Regions from separate parts of the Methylobacterium radiodurans genome, predicted to be linked through region 1. Evidence: riboswitches for the same ligand, from Rfam matches in the RefSeq annotation. Region 1 holds a riboswitch; the other holds the start of a gene.

Region 1 (5,032 bases):
GTGAAGCCCTCGCCCAGCGTGTGCCAGGCGACCCGTTCGCCGAAGGCCTGGAACGCGTGGCGCTCGCCCGTGTCCCAGCCGCCCTTGATGAACTGCACGCAGGCCACCCGCCAGCCGCGCCCGAGGGCGCGCAGCATCAGCCCGAGCGCTGCGGTCGTCTTGCCCTTGCCGGGGCCGGTATGGACGATGAGCAGGCCCTTCTCGACGGTCTTCCCCGCCACCTCGGCGTCCTGCACGGCCTTGCGCTTGGCCATCTTCTCGCGGTGGCGCTCGGCCTCTGCGTCGTCGCTCACGGCTGACCTCCGGGTTTCGCGTCGGTTTTCACGGTCATGGGCAGGCCCGCCACCATGAAGACGACGCGGTCGGCCTGGGCGGCGAGGCGCTGGTGCAGGCGGCCGGCCTCGTCGCGGAAACGGCGGGCGAGCGCGTTGTCCGGCACGATGCCGAGGCCGACCTCGTTGCCGACGAGCACCACGGGTCCCGCCGCCGCCGCGCAGGCCGCCAGCAGGGCCGCGCCCGCCGCCGTCACGTCGGCCTCGGCGAGGATCAGGTTGGTGAGCCAGAGCGTCAGGCAATCGACCAGCACCGGCCCCGTCGCCTCCGCCACCGCCTCGGGCAGATCCATCGGCGCGTCGCGGGTGATCCAGCCGTCCGGGCGCCGCGCCCGGTGCAGGGCGATCCGCTCGCGCATCTCGTCGTCCCACGCCTGGGCGGTGGCGAGATAGAGCCAGGGCGCCGGCCGCGCCTCGATCAGCGCCTCCGCATAGGCGCTCTTGCCCGAGCGCGCGCCGCCGAGCACCAGGGTCATCCGGGAGGTGGTTTGAAGCATCCGAACCCTTTGCCCCGCAGCGCCCGGGCCGTCAAAGCCCGGCGCTGCGGGTCCTGGCCGGGATACTGGCCGAAAGTCCGGCCGGGAACGCGTTGTGCCCTCGGTCCCGACAGGCTATGAGCGAGAATGGACGGTGCCCCCTCGCGGGGGTGAAAAGGGAATGCGGTGACGGGGCGACCCGAATTCCGCGGCTGCCCCCGCAACTGTGAGCGGCGAGTTCCTGCCACCAGCCACCGGGATGTCCCGGGAAGGCGGCAGGCGCGAGGATCCGCGAGCCAGGAGACCTGCCGTCCGCCCGTGTTTCCTCGAACGCCGCCGGTGGGGCGGCCGGAGATCGTCACCCGATGACCACGCAGGTTCAGACCCTCGGCGCCACCCGCACGAACGAGCGCCTCGGCGCGGTTCTGCTCGCCGCCCTCTTCGGCCTCGGCCTCGTCTTCATGGCGGGCTTCGCGCCGGCCCAGGCGCTGCACAACGCGGCGCACGACTTCCGGCACACGCAGAACTTCCCCTGCCACTGACCGGCTGAAGCCACCCGCTTCATGATCCTCCGGCTCCTGTCGGCGGCGCTCGCCGCCGGCTTCCTCGCGGCCGTGGTCGCGACCGGTCTCCAGGTCGCCCTCACCTCCCCGCTGATCATCGAGGCCGAGCGCTACGAGAGCGGCACGGCGCACAGCGCCGCGCTGCCGCTCGCGCCCGCGCGGTTCGAGGGCGCGCTTCTGCACCTCGCCCAACTGCACTTGGCCCATGGGGGCGAGTCGCACGACCACGGCGCCCCGGCCTGGCAGCCCGGCGCGGGCCTGCCGCGCATCCTCTTCACGGGCCTCGCCACGCTGGTCGGCGGCGTCGGCTACGCGCTGCTGCTCGGCGCCGTGATGCTGGCGCTCGGGCGTGACCCGACGCCGGAGCGGGCGCTCGCCTTCGCGGTGGCTGGCTTCGTCAGCGTGGGCCTTGCGCCCGCGCTCGGCCTGCCGCCGGAATTGCCGGGCAGCGAGGCCGCGCCGCTCGCCACCCGGCAGGCGTGGTGGCTGATGACCGCGCTCGCGACCGGGATGGGGCTCTATCTCATCGCGATCCGGCGCGTCGCCGTGACGATCCTCGGCGGCCTCGTGCTGATCGTGGCGCCCCATATCGCCGGGGCGCCGGAGGTGGCCGCCGCGAAGTCCGATTTGCCGGCCGGACTCGCCGCGCAGTTCGCGGCCCGCTCGCTCGCGGTCGGCTTCGTGTTCTGGGCGGTGATCGGCCTCTCCTTCGGCTGGGCCTGGCAGGCCTTCGGACGGGAGCGGCCCGCCCGTGCCTGACGACACCGTCCTCTACGTCTGCACCACCTGCCGCGCGGCCGACGACGCGCCGGACGGTCCCCGCGGCGGCGCACGCCTGCTCGACGCCCTGCGCGCCGAGCTGGACCTGCGTCCGGACGCCGCGCTCCGGATCGAGCCGGTCGAGTGCCTGTCGGTCTGCAAGCGGCCCTGTACGGTCGCGGTCGCGAGTTCAGACCGCTGGACCTACGTCTACGGCGATCTCGACGCGGCCTCGTCCGCCCGTACCATCCTCGACGGCCTCGCCCGCTACGGCGCGACCCCGGACGGCATCGTGCCCTGGCGCGAGCGCCCGGAAGCCTTCCGCAAGGGCGTCATCGCCCGCATCCCCCCGTTTCCCGCGCGCGCCGCGGAGTAGAGGTCCGGCCCGATGACCATCGTCCAGAAGGTGCCCTGCACCATCGTCACCGGCTTCCTCGGGGCCGGCAAGACCACGCTGGTGCGCCACGTGGTCGAGAACGCGGGCGGCCGCCGCCTCGCCATCCTCGTCAACGAGTTCGGCGATGTCGGCTTCGACAAGTCGTTCCTGGCCGCCTGCGGCGTCGAGGGCTGCACCGAGGACGCGATCGTCGAGCTGCCGAACGGCTGCATCTGCTGCACGGTCGCCGACGACTTCGTGCCCGCCATGACCGCGCTGCTCGACCGGCCGGAGCCGCCGGAGCACATCCTGATCGAGACGTCCGGCCTCGCCCTGCCCAAGCCCCTGGTCCAGGCCTTCCAGTGGCCGGCGATCCGCTCGCGGGTGACCGTGGACGGCGTGGTCGCGGTGGTGGACGGCCCGGCGGTCGCCTCCGGCGCCTTCGCGGACGACCCTGAGGCCTCGGCCGCCCAGCGCGCCGCCGACACGGCGGTCGACCACGACAACCCGCTGGAGGAGGTGTTCGAGGACCAGCTCCTCTGCGCCGACCTCGTGGTGCTCAACAAGTCCGACCTGATCGACGCCGAGACCCGCGCCCGCGTGCGCGCCGAGGTCGAGGGACACCTGCCGCGCGCGGTGAAGGTGGTGGAGACCGAGCGCGGCGCGATCGACCCGCGCGTGCTCCTGGGGCTCGGGGCCGCGGCCGAGGACGACCTCGACGCCCGCCCCTCGCACCACGGCGAGGGCGAGGACCACGACCACGACGATTTCGAGACCGTGGCGCTCCCCATCCGCCCGACCGCGACGCCGGGCGACCTCGCCGCGCGGGTGGAGCGGGCGGCCGAGACCGCGGGCGTCCTGCGCATCAAGGGTTTCGCCGCGGTCGAGGGCAAGCCGATGCGCCTCGTGGTGCAGGGCGTCGGCCGCCGCGTCGGCCACCATTTCGACCGGCCCTGGCGCGCGGGCGAGCCCCGCGACGGGACGCTCGTGGTGATCGGTCTGAAGGGCTTCGACCGCGAGGCCGTGGCCGCCGCGCTCGCCGGGTAGGCGTTCGGCCGGCTGCGGCGTAGAGTTGCGCCGAGGTTGCACCATGCTCGATCGTCGACCCGAACCGATGAGCGTCGCGGCGTTCTTCGCCTGGCAGGAGCGCCAGCCCGAGCGCTACGAACTCGTGGACGGCGTGGCCGTCGGCATGATGGCCGGCGCGCGCAACGTCCACGACGACATCGTGGTCAACCTCGTGGCCGCGCTCAAGACGCGGCTGCGGGGCAGCGGCTGCCGGCCCTTCACCGGAGATGGCAGCGTCGAGACGCTGCCCGGGCAGATCCGCCGCCCGGATGTCGGCGTCGATTGCGGCGCCCGCGACCCGGACGCCCGGCGGGCGGCCGAGCCCCGGCTGGTCGCGCAGGTGCTGTCCCCCTCGACCCGCGACTTCGACGCCTTCGCCAAGCTTGCCGAGTACAAGGCCGTCGCGGGCCTTGAGCACATCCTGCGGGTCGAGCCGAACGCGGCCGAGATCCGGCTCTGGTCGCACGGCGCGAACCGGGCCCGGGAGGAGACGCGTCTCGTCGACCTCGACGGGAACGTCGCGCTGCCCGCGCTCGGGATCGCGCTGCCGCTCGCCGAGATCTACGACGGCGTGAGCTTCCCGTTGCGCCCGCGTCCGGTGGCGGACGACACGGGTTCGACGGCCTGAGATGCACCTCGTCCGCATCGACACGGTCTCTCTCGACGAGGGCGAGGCGGCTCTGGACCTCGGGCAGACGCCCGGCGAGATCGTGTTCCTCTCCTTCACCGACACGGACCTCGCCGGGATCGCGGAGGCCGCCGCCGCCGAGCCCGGCCTGCCCGCCCTGCGCCTCGCCAAGCTCGCGCGGCTGCGCCACCCGATGTCGGTCGATCTCTACGTCGACGCGGTGGTCGCCCGCGCGCGGATCGTGGTGATCCGCTGCCTCGGCGGGCTCGACTACTGGCGCTACGGCATCGAGCGCTGCGCCGCCGCGGCGCGGGCGCACGGGGTCAAGCTCGTCCTGCTGCCGGGCGACGACCGGCCCGACCTCCGCCTCGACGCCCACGCCACCGCGCCCGAGCTGGCGCCGCACCTCGACGCCTATTTCCGCGCGGGCGGGCGCGACAACCTGCGGCAGATGCTGCGGCGGCTCGCGGCCGAGATCGGCCGGGATTTCGCCTATGCGCCGCCCAGCCCCCTGCCCCGCGGCTTCCCGTGCTGCCCCGGCTGCGGGCCGGTTCCCCTGGAGCGGGCGCTCGCCGCCGGGGCCGCGCCGCTGGCGGACGGGGCCCCGCACGCGCTCGTCCTCGTCTACCGCTCGGCGGCGCTCGGCGGCGACCTCGCGCCCGCCGCCGCGCTGACGGCCGCGCTCGCCGCGCGCGGCGTCGGCACGCTGGTCGTCGCGGTCTCCAGCCTGAAGGACCCGGAGGCGGTCGAGGCGGTGCGGGCGGCGCTTCGCGCGCGAAAGCCCGACCTCATCATCGCCGCCACCGCGTTCGCGGCCCGCGAGGATGCGG
Region 2 (5,032 bases), 310 kb from region 1:
CGCGTCGGTGGGTCGGGACCGATGGCCGACGCTTCGTCGACGCCGTCAAGGTTAGCCGCGAGAGCGTATGGACGGCGTGCCGTTGCGCACTGCGCCGCGGTCGGGCGTTTGACCCCGGCGCAACCGTTGCGTAGGCGGCCGGATGCCCAGCATGCCCTCCCGTCCTCAGACGCTCGCCCGGGTCCTGGCCTGGGGCCTGCTCGCCGCGCTCGCCGTCATGACCGCGGCACCGATCGGCCTGCGGCCGGAAACGGCCCTGCCCGTCTCCGCCGAGCGCTTCGGCGCCTTCGCGCTCCTCGGCTTCCTCTTCGCCTGCGGCTACCCGCGGCGTCGCCTTGCGGTGCTGGCGCTCACGGTCGCGGCGGCGGGATTGCTCGAACTGTCTCAGCTGATCCAGCCCACTCGGCATGGGCGCGAGGCGGACTTCCTGGTCAAGGCGGCAGGGGGCGGTTTCGGCTGGGCCGCCGCCCGGGTTCTCACCCTCGTCCTCGCCCGCCTGCGCCGCGTGCTGCCGGCTGCCTGAGCGGCCGGGCTGCTGCCTGAGCGGCCGGGCTTAAGCCTTCCGCGCCGTTTCCTGTCCGGATCCGCGCGCTAAGCTGCGGGTTCGGAGCAGACTTCGGGCCCGCCCGGCACGGCCGCGGCGGGCCCGCTTTTCCGGTGCGGCCCGATCTCTCACGCCACGCTCACCAAGCCACGCTGTAGGCCACCTCGACCGAGCGCGGGCGCCCGAGCAGCCAGTTGGTGCCGACCCCGCCGACCGCGTTGCCCGAGATCGCGTAGACCCGGTCGAGCAGGTTGTAGACGCGTAAGGACAGCCGGGAATCCGGCGTGACCTGATGGTCGAGCCCGAGATTGACGAGGTTGTAGGCCGGGCGCCGGGCGGTGTTGGAGAAATCGCTGAACACGGTGCCGACGTTCTGCACGCCGAGCCGCGCCTCCCAATCGCGGGCGAAGGCCCAAGTCGCCCAGAGGTTGGCCACGCGCTCGGGCACGTCGAGCGGCTGGTTACCGGCGTAGGAGACGGCCTGCCCGTTCACCACCTGGGTGAAGTCCTCGTACTGCGCCCGCAGGAGCGCGAGGTTGCCCTCCAGCCGCCAGCCGTGGGGCAGACGCAAAGCCGCGGCGAACTCCACTCCCGTCGAGGACTGGCTCCCCACCTGCACGCCGACCGCGGAGCTGCCGGGCAGGCGGGAGATCAGGTCATCCTTCACGATGCGGTAGCCTGCGAGCGTCCAGTCGAGCGCACCGCCGAGGGCGATGCCCTTGGCGCCGACCTCGACCTGCCGCCCGGTGGCGAGCCGGAAGCCCGCCAGCGACTGCGACAGGGTGATGAGGCTGCCCACCGGATCGGTCGCGGTGGCGTACTGCGCGTAGAGTGCCGTGTCCGGCGTCGGGTTGAAGACGAGGCCGAAGCGGTAGCCGAGCGATCGGTAGGTGTTCTCGAAGGTTGCACCGGTGACGAGATCCTGCCGGTGCAGCGTCGGCGCGTCGAAGCGCACGCCGCTGAGGAAGGAGAGCCGGTCCGAGAGGATCAGGCGGTTCTCGGCGAAGACCGAGGCCTGGCTGGTATTCGTCGCGTAGGCGGACCGCGCCCGCCCGTCCTGCGGGAAGAAGCCTGGGCCATAGCCCAGGAGCGGCACGCTGTCGGTCTTGTCGAAATAGAAGTTGTTGCTGTGGCGGAAGCCGATGTGGTTGACGTCGAAGCCCGCCAGGAATTCGTTGCGGAACCCGAACAGCGAGCCACGGAAGGCGGCGTCGAAGCGGTTCCCGACCTGTTCCTGGCTGTGGTAGATTTCCAGGTAGTCGCCGCGGTCGACGAGGCCGGTCGCGCGGTTGAACGCGTATTGCTCCACGTCGAGCCAGTGCCGGCGCGAGGTCAACCGATAGGCGGTGTTGCGGATCGTGACGTCGGCCGAGGGCGTCCACTCGGTCTTCAGCTGAGTCCAGTTGTCCGCGAAGGTGATCTTCGCGTCCCGGACGTTGTAGTTGTTGAACCGGATCCGGTCCGGGATCTTCCCCGCTACCAGCGGCGTGCCCCAGTAGCGCTCCGGCTCCTGGTAGCCGAGGTCGTGGCTGAGCGTGAAGGAGAGATCCGCGCTCGGCCGGAACAGCAGCGCGCCCGAGACCGCGAGGCTGCGGAAATCCCCGGTGGGCGAGACCCAGCCGTCGCCGCGGTTGCCGCTGACGTTCAGCCGGTAGGCGAAGGTGTCGCCGAACGCGTCCTGGCCGATCGCGCCGCCGGAATCGAGGGCGAGGCGCGCGACGCCGTCGCTGCCGATCACCGCGCGTCCCGCGTTGATCGGCACGAAGCTCGGCTTCTTGGGCACCACGTTGATCACGCCGCCGATCGCGCCGTCGCCGTACATAACGGAGGCCGGACCCCGCAGCACCTCGATGCGCTCGACGTTCCAGGTGTCGAACGGGAAGGTGACGGTGTTGGCGCCGACATAGAGGCGGGTGCCGTCGTAGAGCTGCTGGACCGAGTTCGGGCCGGCGAAGCCCCGGGCCGTGAAGGCGCCGTTGCCGTTGCCGGGGGCCGCGATGGTGGTGATGCCCGTGGCGTCCTGCGTCACCGCCTCGGCTACCGTGTTCTGGCCGCGCAGGCGCGCCGTCTCGCCCGACACGATGTCGATGCTGGCGGGCGTCTCCAGCGGCGTCAGGCCGAGCCGGCTCGCGCCCCGGTCGGGGGTGCGCAGGTTGAGGCCGACCGGGTCGGCCCGGGTCAGCGAGACGCCGCTGCCCTCGACCGAGAGCTGGTCGAGTACGATGCCGTCGATCACGGCGGAGCCCCGGAGTGAGGGATCCCGGGCGGCGCGCTCCTGCGCGTGGGCGCCCGTCAGCGGCACCAGGAGGAGCGGGAGCGCGCGCGCGGGCGCGGCCCACCGGGGGCGGGCGCGATGAGGACGTCTGGACATGATGCGGGTCCGGGGATCCGGGCGCGGCGGCGCCTCGCCGAGGGCCCTACCGTGAATGTAACAATGTTACAATCCTGGGGTCCGCGGATCGGTCGATCCGCGCGGCTCGGCGCGTCCCCGCAGCGGGACACGCGCGGTCGCGCGAGGGACGGGGATCTTGCGGCGGCGAGCATGGGCGGGCGCGGGCGGCCTTGTGGCACGTCACCGCGAACGAGGCCTCGGCGGCCGCCTTGCCCACGGGCATGGCGATGCCTCGACACCCGCCAGGACACCCCGCCCGGCGCGTTTCGCGTGTGACCACGGCTGACGGCAGGTCTCCTGGCTCGCGGGTCGCTGCCCTCTCACCGTCTTCCCGGGCCGGGGCCCAGTGACATGGTGGCGGAAGGCTCGCCGCTCACAGTTGCGGGGGCAGCCGCGGCATCAGGCATGAAGCCCTCACCGCGTTCCCTTTTGATCCCCGAAGGGAACCGTCCCGGCCAGCTACGGCCACGCTTCGTCCGGAGTCAACGCTGCACGGCCGGAAAAGGCGCGGATGTCCCGGTTTCCAAAGGTCGAGACCTTTGGCGGGTGCAGGGCAGAGCCCTGCATCTGGCTCCCCCGGCCCGGCGCTGCCGGGACGGTGGAGCCAATCCCGCGGCCATGCACCCCGGACCCCGCCAGCAGCGCCTTTCGGCGCCGAAAGGGCCTCGGGCCCTTTGGAAACCCGGGACTCTACAGGTGCGGCCAGCGCAGCAGGCGGTCGGGGGCGAAGGGGGCGAGCGGTACAGAGGGCTCGGTGCCGGTGGCGAGGTCGGCCACGAGCTGGCCGGTGATAGGCCCCGTGGAGAGGCCGATATGGCCGTGGCCGAAGGCGAGGATCAGGCCGTCGTGGCGCGGCGCGCGGCCGATCACCGGCATCCCGTCCGGGGTCGAGGGGCGCGAGCCCATCCAGGGCTGGTTGTCGAGGGGACCGCCCAGCCGCAGCGTGCCGGCCGCCTCCCGCGCCGCCGCCTCGATCTGCCGGTGATCCGGCGCGGCGTGGCGGGCGTTCAGCTCGACGCCCGAGAGCACCCGCACCCGCCTCTCCCCCATCGGCGCGAGGATCGAGCCGGCGCCCGTGTCGAGCACGGGCCGCGTCAGCGGCGGGCTGTCCGGGTGCAGGGCGTAGTGCCGGTGGTAGCCGCGCTCGGCCGCGAAGGCGAAGCGGTAGCCGAGCGGACGCAGGATCTCGGCCGAGGCGGCGCCTGCCGCCACCACGACCTGCCGCGCCCGGAGGCTCCCGCCGGCATGGATCACCCGCCAGCCGCCCGCCTCGGGGGCGAGGGCCGTGACGGCGCCCCGCAGGTAGCGCCCGCCGGTCTCGGTGAAGAGCCGCTCGCAGGCCTCCACCAGGGCACCGGGCTCGGCAAGCGCGGCGGTCTCCGGCAGCAGCATGGCCCGCGCATAGGGGCGCACCAGGGCGGGTTCGAGGTCGCGCAGGGCCGCGCCGTCGACGAGCTCCAGGGCGACACCGTGCTCGGCGAGGATCATCCGCTCCAGCGCGGCGCCCGCGAAGGCCGCTTCCGTGCGGTAGAGCTTCAGCCAGCCCGAGCGGCGCAGCCGCGCCCGCGTCCCGGCCCGCTCCGCGAGGCGCTCGTGGGCCGGGTAGGCCGCGGTGGTCAGCGGCAGGAGCGCGGCGGCCGCCCGCCGCCAGCGGGCTTCGCGCGCCGCGGCCAGGAAGTGCAGCCCCCAGGGCACCACCCGGAACAGGTGGGCGTGGTTCACCCGCAGGGCGCTGTCGGCGTTGCGCAGATAGGCCGGCAGCTTCGGCCACAGCGCCGGGCCCGCCATCGGGAAGATCGAGCCGCGGCTCAGCACGCCCGCATTGCCGTAGGAGGTGCGCGCCCGCGCCTCGCCCGGATCGACGAGGGCGACCGAGAGACCGCGTTCGAGCAGCGCGAGGCCGGACGCGAGGCCGACCATGCCGCCCCCGACGACGACGATGTCCGGATCGGCCAAATCGTGATTGGTCAAGTCCGGGTGTGCCATGCCGGTCCTCTGGATCTCCCTGCGCGGGGGCTCCATAGACCGGGGCGGCGCCCGCCGGTAGCGACGGACGCGCGGGCGACGGTTGCCGCGGAGGCCGGCCACGGTTCCCG

Evidence for each region. A riboswitch is a leader RNA that binds a small molecule or an ion and turns the genes downstream of it on or off. The one in region 1 is predicted to bind cobalamin.
Region 2: linked by a shared signal. The riboswitch ahead of DK427_RS19545 (TonB-dependent receptor) and the one ahead of DK427_RS20860 (CbtB domain-containing protein) in region 1 are both predicted to bind cobalamin.

Annotation. Positions count from the first base shown of each region.
Region 1 is NZ_CP029551.1:4,452,506-4,457,537, forward strand. It holds gene cobO (cob(I)yrinic acid a,c-diamide adenosyltransferase) at 1-293, opposite strand, end outside; gene cobU (bifunctional adenosylcobinamide kinase/adenosylcobinamide-phosphate guanylyltransferase) at 290-829, opposite strand; cobalamin riboswitch at 944-1,135, shown strand; gene DK427_RS20860 (CbtB domain-containing protein) at 1,174-1,350, shown strand; gene DK427_RS20865 (CbtA family protein) at 1,372-2,130, shown strand; gene DK427_RS20870 (DUF1636 family protein) at 2,123-2,506, shown strand; gene cobW (cobalamin biosynthesis protein CobW) at 2,519-3,553, shown strand; gene DK427_RS20880 (Uma2 family endonuclease) at 3,597-4,202, shown strand; gene cobN (cobaltochelatase subunit CobN) at 4,204-5,032, shown strand, end outside.
Region 2 is NZ_CP029551.1:4,147,473-4,152,504, forward strand. It holds gene DK427_RS19540 (VanZ family protein) at 152-523, shown strand; gene DK427_RS19545 (TonB-dependent receptor) at 684-2,915, opposite strand; cobalamin riboswitch at 3,207-3,400, opposite strand; gene DK427_RS19550 (NAD(P)/FAD-dependent oxidoreductase) at 3,627-4,922, opposite strand.